Regions from separate parts of the Rhodococcus sp. Z13_19A genome, predicted to be linked through region 1. Evidence: riboswitches for the same ligand, from Rfam matches in the RefSeq annotation. Region 1 holds a riboswitch; each other region holds the start of a gene.

What was found. Region 1 has a riboswitch for S-adenosylmethionine ahead of AC3YNX_RS00490 (ABC transporter substrate-binding protein). Riboswitches for the same ligand answer to the same signal wherever they lie in the genome.
Region 2: linked by a shared signal. The riboswitch ahead of AC3YNX_RS15895 (cysteine dioxygenase) and the one ahead of AC3YNX_RS00490 (ABC transporter substrate-binding protein) in region 1 are both predicted to bind S-adenosylmethionine.
Region 3: linked by a shared signal. The riboswitch ahead of AC3YNX_RS15690 (hypothetical protein) and the one ahead of AC3YNX_RS00490 (ABC transporter substrate-binding protein) in region 1 are both predicted to bind S-adenosylmethionine.

What each region holds. Positions count from the first base shown of each region.
Region 1 covers NZ_JBYUNN010000001.1:98,345-103,117, reverse strand. The annotation lists gene AC3YNX_RS00500 (ABC transporter ATP-binding protein) at 1-109, opposite strand, end outside; gene AC3YNX_RS00495 (ABC transporter permease subunit) at 82-933, opposite strand; gene AC3YNX_RS00490 (ABC transporter substrate-binding protein) at 930-1,913, opposite strand; SAM riboswitch class I at 2,168-2,263, opposite strand; gene AC3YNX_RS00485 (SRPBCC family protein) at 2,345-2,827, opposite strand; gene ppk2 (polyphosphate kinase 2) at 2,877-3,704, opposite strand; gene lhgO (L-2-hydroxyglutarate oxidase) at 3,763-4,773, opposite strand, start outside.
Region 2 covers NZ_JBYUNN010000004.1:198,113-202,885, forward strand. The annotation lists gene AC3YNX_RS15890 (matrixin family metalloprotease) at 1-743, shown strand, start outside; gene AC3YNX_RS15895 (cysteine dioxygenase) at 1,129-1,638, opposite strand; SAM riboswitch class IV at 1,697-1,808, opposite strand; gene AC3YNX_RS15900 (GAF and ANTAR domain-containing protein) at 1,887-2,666, opposite strand; gene thpD (ectoine hydroxylase) at 2,857-3,783, opposite strand; gene AC3YNX_RS15910 (NAD(P)/FAD-dependent oxidoreductase) at 3,898-4,773, opposite strand, start outside.
Region 3 covers NZ_JBYUNN010000004.1:153,131-157,903, reverse strand. The annotation lists gene AC3YNX_RS15705 (GAF and ANTAR domain-containing protein) at 1-5, shown strand, start outside; gene AC3YNX_RS15700 (NADPH-dependent F420 reductase) at 22-711, opposite strand; gene AC3YNX_RS15695 (acyltransferase family protein) at 768-2,042, opposite strand; SAM riboswitch class IV at 2,211-2,322, shown strand; gene AC3YNX_RS15690 (hypothetical protein) at 2,327-2,758, shown strand; gene AC3YNX_RS15685 (Na+/H+ antiporter) at 2,767-4,440, opposite strand; gene AC3YNX_RS15680 (aldo/keto reductase) at 4,457-4,773, opposite strand, start outside.

The DNA.
Region 1 (4,773 bases):
CGACGCCGTGCAGCACCGCGTCGGTGCCGAACGTGCGGCCCACGCCGCGGGCCGTGACCAGCTGGGTCTGCTCGGGGGTGCTCACGCGGGGACGAACGACTGACGCCATGACAGCGCCCTCCCTTCCAGGGTGCGGACGATGCCGTCGGTGGCCAGGCCGAGCAGGGCGTAGACCACCAGGCCCAGCACGACGATGTCGGTGCGGTAGAACTCGCGGGCGTTCATGACGATGTAGCCCAGGCCCGCGTCGGCGTTGATCTGCTCGGCCACGATGAGCGAGAGCCAGGCGATGCCCAGCGACTGCCGCAGCCCGACGAGGGCCTGGGGCAGCGCACCGGGCAGCACGACGTGGCGGGCCAGGGCGAAGCCCTTCAGCCCCAGCGTGCGGGCGGCCTCGACCAGCTTGCCGTCCACGCCGCGGATGCCGGCGAACAGGTTGAGGTACAGCGGGAAGGTGACGCCCAGGGCCACCAGCAGCACCTTGGGCTGCTCCCCGATGCCGAACCACAGGATGAACAGCGGCACCAGCCCCAGGAACGGCACGGTGCGCAGCATCTGCAGCGGTGGGTCCAGCGCCAGCTCGCCCAGGCGGGAGAAGCCGGAGACCAGGGCCAGCACCACCCCGGTCAGCAGGCCCAGGCCGACCCCGACCAGCACCCGCTGCAGGGAGATGCCCACCGCGTCGGAGAGCTGCCCGTTGCGCCACAGCTCCACCGCGGCGTCCACCACCGACAGCGGGGAGGACAGCTTGCGCTCGGAGATCGCGCCGGCGCTGCTGAGGCCCTGCCAGAGCGCGAGCAGCAGCAGCGGGCTGACCAGGCGCAACAACCAGCCGGCGCGCAGCCGTCGCCGCGGGTGGGCGGATCCCGCCGCCGCGGGGGCCTCGGAGGTCACCGCGGGAGCCGCCGGCGGGCGCACGGTCGTGGCGGTCACGGCTGGGCCGCCGTGACGTCGGCGTTGAATCGGTCGTCGAAGAAGTCGCGGACCTTCGGTGCGGAGGGGATGAGCTTGACGGCGGCGAAGCGGTCGGCCAGCTCCTGCTGGCGGGCGATCACCCGGTCGTCGATGGGGATCGCCCGGCCCCGGGAGGTGTCGAAGGTGGCGGTGGCCACCGCCGCCGGGAGGTTGGTCAGCTGGGAGTAGACCGGCACCCACTGGTCGGGGTGCGCCGCGGCCCAGGCACGCGCCTTGACCAGCCGCACCAGGAAGTCCTTGATGGCCGCCTCCGTGGTGGGGTCGGCCAGCGCCGCGGTGGAGGCGACGGTGTAGGTGTAGCCGGTGGACAGCGTGGTGCCGTCGGCCACCACCTTCGCCCCGGCGCTGGCGATCGCCACCGCGTAGTAGGGGTTCCACACCGCCCAGGCGTCCACCTGCCCGGCCGCGAACGCGCTCTGGGCGTCCGGCGGGGCGAGGTAGCGCACGGTGACGTCGTCCTGGGACAGCCCCGCCTGCTGCAGCAGCCCGATGAGCAGGCCGTGCGAGCTGGAACCCTTGGCCACCGCCACGCTCTTGCCCTTGAGGTCGGCGGCCGTGCGGATGCCGGTGCCGTCCCGGGTGAGCAGGAAGTCGTTGGCCTTGTCGCGCTCCTCCACCGAGACGATCCGTGCCTCGATGCCGGCCGCCTGCGCCAGCACCGGCGGGCTGTCGCCCACGCTGCCGAGGTCGATCGCCTTGGCGTTGAGTGCCTCCAGCAGCGGCGGTCCGGCGGTGAAGCTGGCCCACTCCACCTTGTACGGCAGCTCGTCGAGCTGGCCGGAGACCTTGAGCACCGACTGCACCGACTGCACCTGGTCGCCCACGTGCAGGGTCACCCCGGACAGGTCGATCGAGCCGTCGGCGGCGAGCACCGGGGCGGGTGGCTCGTCGGCGCTGCAGCCGACGAGGACGACGGACAGGACGGTGGTGGCCAGCACGGAGAGTGCTCGTCTTCGGGACAGGGGGAACGACATCGGAGGCCTTTCGGGCGCAAGAGGGCAGCGCCGGCCGCCACGGGGCGGGGCGCAGGAAGGGGTGCGAGCAGGGGCGCGCTCAGCGGCGCAGGGCGATCAGCCGGGTCAGGCGGTGCCGGGCCGACAGCTGGCGCCGGCGGTGCGGCACAGGTCGACGTGCCGCCGGCACGAGAAGGCGGGTCGGATCATGCTCGGGGTGGGCAGGGCCTGCACAGTTGCCTCCATCGGTCCTGGCATTAGCACCCACTCCCGCGTGCTGCGGGGGGTTGCTGCGACGTCGACGAGCCAGGTCTCTCGGTCGCTCTGGATGGTGTGGCGCAAGGCTAGCGAGGCTGGGTGGCGGCAGACAACGAATCGGCTCAGCGTGAGCCGAACCCCAGGGTGGCGCAGCGCGCCTAGCCGGCAGCGACGGCGGGCTGCTCCACGGTGCGGGCCAGGATGCCCAGCGTCGCGCGCAGCCCGGCCTCCGGGATCACCGGGAAGACGCCCTTGTCGCGGAAGCGGTCGTCGATCTCGCTCCAGTCGTAGTACGAGGTGACCAGGGTGCCGCCCTCGCGGGCCTGGAGCCGGTAGCCGTAGAGGTGCCGGATGGGCGGCTGGATGGTGCCGGAGATCGTCCACTCGATCAGCTCGTCGGGCACCAGGGCGGTGATGATCACCGTGACGTCGTACTTGCCCATGGGGAAGTCGTTGAGCGACTCCCGGTCCATGTGCACCCGGAACTCGTCGCCCACCGCACGCACCGCGTCGCCCTCGGCGGACTGCAGCATCCCGGAGCTGTCGATGCGCACGTGTCCCTGTGGGTCGCACAGCAGCGCAAACACGTCCGCGGCGGACGCGGCCACCTGCCGCTGGACCTCGAAGCGCTCCGTCGTCATGGTGCCCACCCTGGCACGGCCGGGCGCTGGCCGCCGTGGGGAACCCGGGTCACAGGGCGGGGAAGGCCCGGTTGACCACCTCGCCCTGCTCGTAGACGTCGGCGGCGGGACCCAGGATCAGCGGGTCGGGCCGGCCCACCAGCTCGGCATCCTTCTCGTCGTAGTCGAACAGGCTGAGCACGTGCCGCATGGCGGCCAGCCGGGCCCGCTTCTTGTCGTTGCTCTTCACCACCGTCCACGGCGCCCACTCGCTGTCGGTGTAGAAGAACATCGTCTCCTTGGCGTCGGTGTAGGCGTCCCACTTGTCGATGGACTCGAGGTCGGTGGGGGAGAGCTTCCACTGGCGCACCGGGTCGTTGGCCCGCTTGGCGAAGCGGCTGCGCTGCTCCAGGCGCGACACCGAGAACCAGAACTTGACCAGGTGGATGCCCGAGCGCACCAGCATCCGCTCCAGCTCGGGGGCCTGGCGCAGGAACTCCCAGTACTCGTCGTCGGTGCAGAAGCCCAGCACTCGCTCGACGCCGGCCCGGTTGTACCAGGACCGGTCGAACATGACGATCTCCCCGGCGGCGGGCAGGTGGGCGACGTAGCGCTGGAAGTACCACTGGGTGCGCTCGCGCTCGGTGGGCTTCTCCAGCGCCACCACGTGCGCGCCGCGGGGGTTGAGGTGCTCGGTGAACCGCTTGATGGTGCCGCCCTTGCCCGCGGCGTCGCGGCCCTCGAACAGGATCACCAGCGGCAGCCCCACGTGCTTGGCCCAGACCTGCAGCTTGAGCAGCTCGATCTGCAGCAGCCGCTTCTGCTGCTCGTACTCGCTGCGCCGCAGCTTGTCGGCGTAGGGGTAGCCCTGGCGCCAGGTGTCAGTGTCGCTGGTCATGCCGCACTGCGTACCACGACCGCCGCCACGATGACGGTTCCGCCGGGCCCCGCGGTGCTCAGGCCGGCTCCGCGGCCAGGCACTGCTGGGCCACGTGCCGCCCGATCGGCAGCGCGGCAGTGGCGGCCGGCGAGGGGGCGTTGAGCACGTGCAGGGTGCGGGCGGTGCGCTGCAGCAGGAAGTCGTGCACCAGGGTTCCGTCGCGGCGCACGGCCTGGGCGCGGATGCCCGCCGCGTGCGGCTGCAGGTCGGCCAGCTCCAGCTGCGGGCAGTACGTGCGGGCCGCGGCCAGGAAGGCCCGCCGGGAGGCCGAGCCCAGCAGCTCCCGGGCCCCGGTGCGCACGTTGCGCCGCGCCAGGTTCCAGAACCCGGCGTAGCCGAGGACGTCGCCGACGTCGGCCAGGTCCACGCTGCCCCGGCGGTACCCCTCCCTGGCCAGCCCCAACACCGCGTTGGGGCCCACGGTCACCCGGCCGTCCACCATCGGGGTGAGGTGCACGCCCAGGAACGGCAGGTCGGGGTCGGGGACCGGGTAGATCAGGTGCGACACCACGTCCCGCCGGTGCGGCGGCAGCTGGAAGTACTCGCCGCGAAACGGCACGATGCGGGCCTCGGGCCTGGCCCCGGCCAGTGCCACCAGCCGGTCGGCCTGCAGCCCGCCGCACACCACCAGCCGGCGGCAGCTCACCACCTGCTCGCCGGCGGTCACCACCACCTCGGTCGCCGACTCCGCGATGGCGCGCACCGACGCCCCCAGCACCACCTGGCCGCCGAGGCGCTCCACCTCTCGGCGCAGCGCGGCGCACACCAGGGTGAAGTCCACGCTGGCGGTGACGGGCACGTGCAGCGCCGCCAGCCCGGCCACCGCCGGCTCACGCTCGCCCAGCTCCGCGGCGTCCAGGCGCGCCACGGTGATGCCGTTGTGCCCGGCGCGCTCGGCGAGGGCGTCCATCCGGGCCACCTCGCGACCGGTGGTGGCCACCACCAGCTTGCCCAGCTCGCGGACCGGGATGTCGTGGCGGGCGCAGAAGTCCTTGGTGGCCTGGGCGCCGGCCCGGCACAGCCGCGC
Region 2 (4,773 bases), on a different contig from region 1:
ACGGCTACGCGCTGCACCACAACCCGGACGGGTCGGTGATCCGCTGGAACCCCTGCGAGCCGATCCCGTACCAGGTCAACCCGCGCAACGGCGGTCCCACGGCCGAGGCTGACGTGGCGGCGGCCGTGGACATCGTGCGCCGGGAGTCCGGGCTGAACCTGGTGTACACCGGCACCACCGACGTGGTTCCGCAGCGCGGCCACGGCTTCGACGGCACGCCGGCCCACCCCAGGACCCCGCTGGTGATCGCCTGGGCGGCGCCGGGGACGGGTCCGGGCACGTCCAGCCTGCTCAACGGCATGGGCGGCGCCGCGGGCGTCGGCGGCGTCACCACCTGGTCGTACACCCCGCCGGGTGCCGCGCAGGCGACCCCGTGGCAGGTGGTGTCCGGGTTCGTGGTGCTCGACAGCCGCACGTACCCGCAGCTGGCACCCGGGTTCGGGCCGGCCGCGTCGTCCACCCGGGGCCGGCTGGTGCTGCACGAGCTGGGCCACGCCATCGGCCTGGACCACACCAGCACGCCGGGCCAGGTGATGAACCCGACCGTGAGCGGTGCCGCCACCCCAGGGTTCGCCGCGGGCGACCGCAAGGGCCTGGAGCGGGTGGGCCGGGCCGCGGGCGGACTGGACGGCGCGCCCTGCGCGGGCGAGCCGGCACCGCCGGTGGTGGCCCCCGCGCCGTCGAACCCGTGGCTGGACTTCTGGAGCTGGCTGGTGGCGTTGTTCCTCAGCTTCTTCCGCTGACCGGGTGCTGCTGACCGGGTGTTGCTGCTGGCGGGGGCTGAGCAGCAGCACCTGGTAGCGGTTAGCGACGGTCTGCGGCGCGCTTGGTGGTACTTGCAGACGGCCCATCCACGGCGCGGAGGGCCTTGACAGTGCGGCGCACGCGGCGCGGGGTGCTGGCCCGGCGCTGCAACCCGGCCGAGGCCGAGGTGCGCCAGCCGCTGCAGTACCGCATCGTCGCGCTCACCCAGGGACCGCCGCGTCCTGACGAGGTGCTCATCGCCGGTCCTCCTCACCACCCCGAGCGGGGTATGAGCTCAAGAATGCCCTGTTCAGGGCGGTGCAGCGGCCATTGATCGCCGGGATGTGACCGGTTGCACCCCGGGGTGCGGCCCACCGACAGGTCTCAGGCGTCAACCTCCGGCTCGTCGGTGAGCACCGTGCGGTCGGCGACGGGCAGCCCGTCCTCCAGCCGGTAGAACGTCATCTCGGTGAGCCGGGGGGAGTAGGCGTGGATGCTCACCGCCGGTTCGTCCCGCTCGTTGCGCACGTCGTGGATCACGCCGGTGGTGACGGTGCGCAGCCCGCCCACCCCCAGCCGGTCGGCGTGCAGCCCACCGCGGCCGTCCGGGCGAACCTCGGTGATGGTGCCCTGCACCACGGTCAGCGCGGCGCTGGCCAGCCCGTGGCTGTGCAGGTCGGTGCTCTGCGTCCTGGTCCAGGTGAGCAGCCAGACGTCCACCCCGGCCGGTGACTCCAGCCGGGACCAGCAGCGCTCCCGGGTGGAGAAGCGCACCTGGTCGTGCCACCGGTGTGGCTGGGCGGCGATGCCCCGCACCAGGGTGGCCAGGCGCAGCGTGGTGGGGGTCTCGGTCGCCGCCGCAGCGGCGGGGCGGGGCAGCAGGGTGGTGGTCACGGCGTTCTCGTTCCGCTCAGGGACCCCAGAGAGCCCGAGGCAGCGTGCGTCACTCGGGGGTCCGCGCTTGCTCCGACACCTCGCCGGAGCCTGGTCCTCACCCGGGGCACCCCACCGCGGAGGAGGGTTGCCGGCCAGCGAGCCGGGGCTTGACGCTGGCACTCATGACCTGCCACCAATAGTCGACCGGACCGGTCAACTTTGTCAAGCGGTTTCCGCCGGGCCCGCAGCGCAGAGGTCCAGGCGGGCTAGGACGACTGGTAGGCCTGGGCGACGAGCGCGGTCGCCACGTCGCGGAGCTTGCGGTTGGCATCCTGGGAGACCTTGGACAGCAGCCGGAAGGCCTCGTCGGGGCTGCACCGGCGCTCGCCCATGATGATGCCCTTGGCCTGCTCGATCACCGCGCGGGACTCCATGGCCGCCTGCATCTGCTCGGCCAGGTTCGTGGTGGCCGTGTAGAGGCTGGCGTTGCGCACGGCCACCGCGGCGTAGCCGGCGAAGTGCTCGGCCAGCTCGCGGCTGTGCTCGTCGAAGGCGCCGACCACCCGGGCGTAGATGTTCAGCGCGCCCACCGTCGTGTCCTGCACGGGCAGCGGTACCGACAGCGAGCTCAGCCCGCCGTTGCGCGCGGCGAAGGGGGTGTACTCAGGCCACCGCTGCTCTGCCTGCATGTCCGGGATGTGCAGCGTCTCTCCGGTGGTGGCCGCCTGCAGGCACGGACCCTGCCCCGTGGAGTACTGCCGCTCGTCCAGCGTGCACGCGAGCTCGCCCGTCGCGGCCGGTGTGGTGGGGTCCGACCCGTCCACCATGGTCACCGACACCTCGTCGGCGCCGGGAATCTCCTGCCGGGCCAGCTGGACCACCTGGGCGAACACCTCGTCGAGCGGCTTCTCGCCCACCACGATCCGGGTGAGCTCGTGGATCGCGGCGATGAGCTCGCGCGCGGGGCCCGGGCGGGGCACCCCCGCAGCGCCAGCCTGGTTCACGCTCGGTGCTGGACGCCCAGCGGCGCTGGGTGTGTCACTCATGGTTGTGCTCCCGTTTGCGGCCGCACAGGCGGCCATCCACGAGGATGCAGCGGGCGCGCGGCCACGGAACACCCTCAGCGACAAGGGTGGCCCGACGGCTGGACCGCGCCGGGCCCGCACAGGGCCAGACAGGTGAAACTTTAAGCGATGGTGCACGTGCTGGTCGACGAGGGTGCGGCTGGGAACCGCCTCACCCCCGCGCGGCGATGTGCTCCGGCCGTGGGGCCGGCGCGGCGAACGGCTCCACCAGGCGGTTCTGCACGCTGTTGAACACGACGAACAGGTTGGACCGCGCGTACGGGGTGATGTTGTTCGCCGAGCCGTGCATGCAATTGGAGTCGAACATCGTGGCCGAGCCCGCAGCGCCGGTGAGCAGGTTGATGCCGCCGGCCGCGGTGAGGGTGGCGAGGCTGGCGTCGTCGGGGGTGCCGACCTGGCGGCCCTGCTCGCGCAGCGAGGTGGTGAAGTGCTCCTCGGGTGTCTCGCCCACGCACGGCACGAACGTTCGGTGCGATCCCGGGATGATCATCAGGCAGCCGTTGTGCGGGAAGTTCTCCGTCAGCGCGATGGAGATGCTCGCGGCTCGCGGGGCGGGCATGCCGTCCTCGGCGTGCCAGGTCTCGAAGTCGGAGTGCCAGTAGAAGCCGCCACCGCCGTAGCCGGGCTTGTAGTTGATGCGGCTCTGGTGGACGTACACGTCGGAGCCCAGCACCTGGCGCGCCCGGCCGATCACGCGCTCGTCGGCGACCAGCGCCGCCACCGCCTGGCTCGTCCGGTGCACCTCGAACACCGAGCGCACCTCCTGGGAGGACTTCTCGATGACGGTGCGGCGGTCCTCCCGCACGGCGGGGTCGGCCGCGAACCGGACGAGCTCGGCCGCGAGGTCGGCCACCTCCTGCGGGCCGAGCAGCGCCGGGACCGCGCTGAAGCCGGTGCGGTCGTAGTCAGCCAGCCCGTCGGCGGAGAACGGGCCGGGTGCGGAGAGCCCGCCCCACACCGCGGGATCGGTCCGGACCAGCAGCTCCGGGCGCGCCGCGGTGCGGGTGGGGTAGCGGTCGAGCACGGGTTCCGAGCCAGCGGTGACGGCTGTCGACGGCGGGGAGAGGCGATCGGTCACGGCATCCTCCTTCGGCGCACGAGCCACCGCGTCCGCGGTGCGGGCATGGCCCGATCGTGCCCGCCTGCCCCACTGCCGCAAGTCGAGGTGAGTGCGGCTGGGGTGGGCGCTGGCTCAGCTGCCCGGGCCGAGGCTCTGGTGCAGGTTGTTGGCGGCGACCGCACCCATCGCGGCGGCCACCACCACCAGCTCCTCCAGCGGCGCCAGGTCGCCGGCGGCGTAGACGCCCGTGGTGGTGGTCTCCTGCCGCCGGTCGACGACGAGCCCCTCCGCGCCCACCTCGCAGCCCAGCTGCTTGGCCAGCTCGGAGAGCGGCTCGTGGCCCAGGGAGTAGAACACCGCCGCCGCCTCCAGCACGGTGCCGTCGGCCAGCTCCACTGCCTCCAGCTGCCCGTCGGCCCCGTGCAGGCGGTGGATCGCCTGCTCGTGCACCTCGATGCCGCGGGGCGCCAGCGCGGCGAGGTCCTCGGCGGAGCCGGCCAGGGTGGAGCCGTGGGTGACGATGGTGAGCGGGTCGGCGTAGGGCACCAGCTCCTGGGCGTACCCGGCGACGTGCTCCCCGTTGCCCACCACCACGATCGGCTTGCCGGTGTACTCGTAGCCGTCGCAGGCGGGGCAGTGCCAGATGCTCCTGCCCTCGTAGTCGGCGAAGCCGGGCAGGTCCGGCTGCACGTCGCGGATGCCGGTGGCCAGAACCACTCGGTCAGCGGTGACCGCCAGCTCACCGGCGGTGATGCAGAACTGGTCGCCGTCCTGGGCGGCGGTATCCACCCACGCGGTGCGCCGGGTGACGCTGGGGTACTGGTCCACCTCCGCCTCGAGCTTGTCCAGCAGCTCCCCGGGGTTGGCACCGTCGAAGCCGGGGTAGCCGTGCGCTACCTGCGCCGGCGCGTTGCGGGACGGTCCGGCCGAGAGGACCAGCGTCCGTCGGTGGAACCGGCCCAGCCACAGTGCGGCAGAGAGCCCGGCGAAGCCGCCTCCCACCACCAC
Region 3 (4,773 bases), on a different contig from region 1:
CCTAGCCCGGCTGGCTGGGGCTCACATGTCGCGGTAGCGCTTCGCCTGGGCCAGCAGCTCGCGCAGCTGCCCGGCGGTCGCCTGACGCGCCCGGGGTGTCTGGCTCTCGGCCGTGGTGTCGAAGTAGGCGGCGTAGGCGGGGGTGTCGCGCTGGTAGCGCCAGCCCTCGGCGAGCGGGCCGGCGTCCAGGGCGTCGTAGCCCAGCTGGTCGAGCAGCTCGGTGACGGTCTGCTTGGCCCCGGCGTCATCGCCGGCGATGGCCAGCGCGCTGCGCCCGGGGTTGCCGGCGGGGCGGGCCAACGTGCCGATGAAGTCGAAGTAGATGTTGTTGAACGCTTTGACCACCTGTGAGTCGGGCAGGTGCGCCTGGAGCAGCTCGGAGACGGTGGTGGACTCGTCGTCCAGCTCAGCGATCTGCCCGTCCCGCTGCGGGTAGTAGTTGTTGGTGTCGATGACGACCTTGCCGCGCAGCGGCTCCACCGGCACCTGCTGGTAGCTCTTGAGCGGGACGGTGACCACCACGAGGTCGCCGGCCGCGGCGGCCTCCTCCGGGGTGGCCGCGCAGGCCCCGGGGCCGAAGGTGCCGACCAGGTCCTGCAGCGTCTCCGGGCCGCGACTGTTGCTGAGCACCACGTCGTAGCCGCGCGTGAGAGCCAGTCGCGCGAGGTTGCTGCCGATGTTGCCGCTGCCGATGAAACCGATGGTCGTCATGGTGCGGACAACTCGGCGCGGAGAACAGGTATTCCCCGCTCAGGCCGGTGGGAAGGTCAGCGCCAGACCATGGCGTACCCACCAGCGAGCAGCACACAGCCCACGACGAAGGTGCTCACCCGGCCGGTGAGTGCTCGGGTCGCCACGCCGGTGCTGGCGTCTCGCCAGTAGCGGTGACCGCGGCCCGGCCCACGATCCTTCACTGCGAGAACACGCTTCTCCACGAGGTGCCAGCTCGCGGCAGCGCACCCGGCGGCGACCGCGAGGGTCAGCAGCGAGAAGGGCAGGTAGCCCCACCGGTGCACGCCGAGGTAGGCCAACACCTGCGCGACGACGAACCCGTAGAGATAGATGCCGTAGGAGTAGTCGTTCGTTGCACCCACCTTGCGGAGCGCAGCGGGAAGGCGTGCCGCGAGCCACATCAGGAAGTAGGCCAGGGCGGGGTAGCCGAGCAGACCGAACCAGCCCAGAAGCACGGTGAGCACCACCGTCGCTCCACAGACCGCGGCCAGACGGTCGTCGAGCGGGATGCGCTTGGAGTACAGCGCGAGACAGGCGCCGTACAAGAAGATCAGCGGCAGCGTGACGTGGTAGCGGTCGCCGAAGTACGAGCCGAGCACGTGCGCGTGGGCGGGAAGCTCCGTGCGGATCACCTGCATGGCGAGGAAGACCGCGGTGAGCAGCGGCACCAGGAACTTCGCCCGGCCCAGGGCCCCGAACAGCACGAACACGCCAATGATGAGGTAACACGTCCACTCGTAGGTCAGCGTCCACACCGACCCGTTGAAGACCGACATGTGCACCGTGTCCCCGTAGGGCGTCGTCCCCGCAAAGATGTCGTAGATGCCCCACGTGTTGATGGTGAGGTCCCAGTTCGCCTTCAGGTAGGTGGCAGGGCCACCGTCAGCTCTCTGGAAGTAGCTGGCCAGGTCGTGGCCATCTCGAATCCAGATCAGCGGGCCCACGACCAGTGCGCTGACCAGCAGCACACCCCAGAAGGCCGGCAAGATGCGCAGCGCCCGGTGCCAGAGGTACCGCACGATGTCGCTTCCGGCACCGCTCTTGGTGATCAGGTAGCCACTGATGGCGAAGAACCCGAGCACGGCCATGGCGCCGAGGTTGTCCTGACCGCGGCTCCACCGCAGCATCGGGTCCTCCCCCCCGCCGAGGGGGAAGGCGTGGGAGAAGATGACCAACGAGGCGAGAACCAGCCGGATGATGCCGAGCGAGTTGTCGTGTCCGCCCAAGCCCTCGCTGAGCGATGTCCGTCGTTTGCCGGACGCCAGCTCCAGCGCATCGGTCTTGACGGGACTCATCTCGGAGACTGGCACCCGGGCAGCGTAGTGCCCAGACCGTGGCGCCCGAATGACCAGTTGGGCACCGCCACTCGTGTCGCCGACAGCGACCTCTCCAGCCTGGCGTGCATCGTCACGAGTCGCCACTGCGGCGAGCGTCGAGGGCGACCCGTTGTGTCGGCGATCGGCAGTACAGTCCAGCCCGTTCCCGAGTGACAGCGTCAAGCCCTGCGGCTGGCTGTCCAGCAACCCTCTCCCCCGGGGTGCTTCCGCAGGAAGAACAGGGCCGCGCACCCGGCGCGGCCAAGGATGGATCGGAGATGACGGCGATGCGCAACGTCGAGCTGCCAGGCGTGGGACCGTGCCGGACGTACCGCAGCGGACACCAGCCACACTGGATCATGGCGCGGCAGTACCGCTCGCGTGGCCGCTGGGCGACGGTGGTGGGCTTCGACGGCGACCACGTGCTCATCGAGTGCCGCGACGGCTCGCTGCTGCGGTGGTGGCACCACCACCCCTGGCGGCTGCGCGCCGCCGTGGGGACGCACGGGCCGGCCGTGAAGATCGTGCGCGCAGGCACGGTGCTGCAGTGTGCGGGGCTGTGGTTCCCCTGCAGCAGCGACGGCCCCACGCCGTGCCTGCTGGAGCCACCCGGCGCCACCGAGCCGGTGTCGGCGCTGGTTGATCCCGGCGCGACCGAGCTGCAGCTCGTCACCCTCGACGGCGTCGCGGTCACACGCTGGTGGGCCTGAGCCAACCGCTAGTCGGGAGGGTCGACACCGGCCAGGCGCAGCTCCTCGATGTCGAGCCGCGCCTGCACCCGGCGCGCCACGGTGTCGTCGATGACGCCGTCGCGGCGCAGCTGGTTCAGCACCTCCCGCTTGCGCTCCATCAGCGCGAGCCGCAGCCGCGTGTACTCCTCGTTGTGGGTGCGTGGCGCGTCGCGGGCGACGGCGAGCGCGGCCACGGCGTCGGCACTGTTGGGCGACTCCTGGGCGGACGCCTCGAACACCTCGCTGTCGCGGTCCGCCTGCTCCGCGGGCACCGGAGTCGTGGCGTCGACCAGGCGCAGGTGCTCCTCGTAGTCGCGGATCAGTCGCACCCGCACCTCCTCGCTGGTGCCGTGCTCGTCGGCCAGGGCGGGCAGGGCGGCCACGGCGGTGGTGGTGATCGCGTGCTCGGCCAGCCGCAGCTCGGCAGCATGGGTGGCATCCTCCGGCAGGTGGGCCCACCGCACCACCGCGGGCAGCGCGGGACCCTGCACCAGCAGCGTGAGGAGCACGACCCCGGCCGCGACCAGGGTGATCTCGTCGCGGGCCGGCAGCGGTTGCCCGTTGTCCAAGGTCGCGGGCACCGACAGCGCCAGGGCGAGCGAGACCGCTCCGCGGAACCCGGCGACCGCGCTCACCACCCGGGCACGGTGGGTCATCCGCCGCGCGCGCTGGGAGGGCCGGCGGTCGAGCAGCCGGATCAGCAGGACAGTGGAGGTCTGGAAGAGGAAGCGGACGAGGATCAGCCCCAGCCAGACGGCGACCATGGTGACCAGCAGCCGCGCCACGTCGCCCGCCTCCAGCTGGTGGGCCACGGCCTGCACCTCCAGGCCGATGAGCACGAAGAGCGCGCCGTTGAGCACGTAGGACCCCAGCGGCCACGCCGCCTCGGTCTGCCGACGTGAGGCCGCCGTGGTGATGCGACCCGAGTTGAACGCCAGGATGAGCCCTGCGACGACCACGGCCAGCACCCCGGAGGCCTCGATCAGCTCGGCCAGCAGGTAGGCGACGAACGGGACGAGCAGCAGCGTGAGGTTGATGGCCCGTGCCTCGCGCAGCGGCCGCATTAGCAGGTAGGCCAGGCCGGCGACCGCGGCGCCCACGGTGATGCCGCCGAGGTAGGAGAGCAGCACCCGGGCAGTGATGTCCAGCGGTGAGTAGCGCCCACCCACCGCCACCCCCACGGCGAGGGCGAAGACCACCAGGGCGGTGCCGTCGTTGGTGAGGCTCTCGGCCTTGAGCAGCATGAAGTTGCGGTGCGGCAGGGTGCGTCCCAGCCCGGCCACGGCGGTGGCGTCAGGCGGGGCGACCGCGGCGCCGAGGATGAGCGCGGCGGGCCACGGCATGCCCAGCGCGTGGGCGATACCGGCCACCGCGAACGCCGTGGCCACCACCAGCACGGTGCTGAGGAGGACGATGCCGCGCAGGTCCCGCCTGATCGAGCGCAGCGACGTCGTCAGGCTCTCCCAGAACAGGATCGCGGGCAGGAACAGCAGCAGCACCGTCTCCGGTGGGAGCTCGATCTGCCGCAGCCGCGGGACGAAGCCGAGCAGCAGCCCGAGGATCACCAGGAACAGCGGCGTGGCCAGGCGCAGCCGCGGGGCCAGCACCGCCCCGGCGAGCAACGCGGCGCCGAGCACCACGGTCACCTCGAGGCCGGACACGTCAGCGCCGCTCGGGTCAGCTGCGGCCGCCGCCGATGCGGCTGACCCACTCGGGGTCGCGGTGGTCGAAGAACGCCGAGACGCCCTTGTCCAGGGTGGCCACCTGGTCCATCTGCTCCGGGCTCAGCTCGAAGCCGAACACGTCGAAGTTCTCCACCATCCGCTCGCGCCGCACCGACTTGGGAATGACCACCACCTCGCGCTGGATGAGCCACCGCAGCACCACCTGGGCCACCGACTTGCCGGTGGCGGAGGCGATCTCGGTGAGGGTGGGGTCGGTGAAGAGGTGGTTGCGGCCCTCGGCGAAGGGTCCCCACGACTCCATCTGCACCC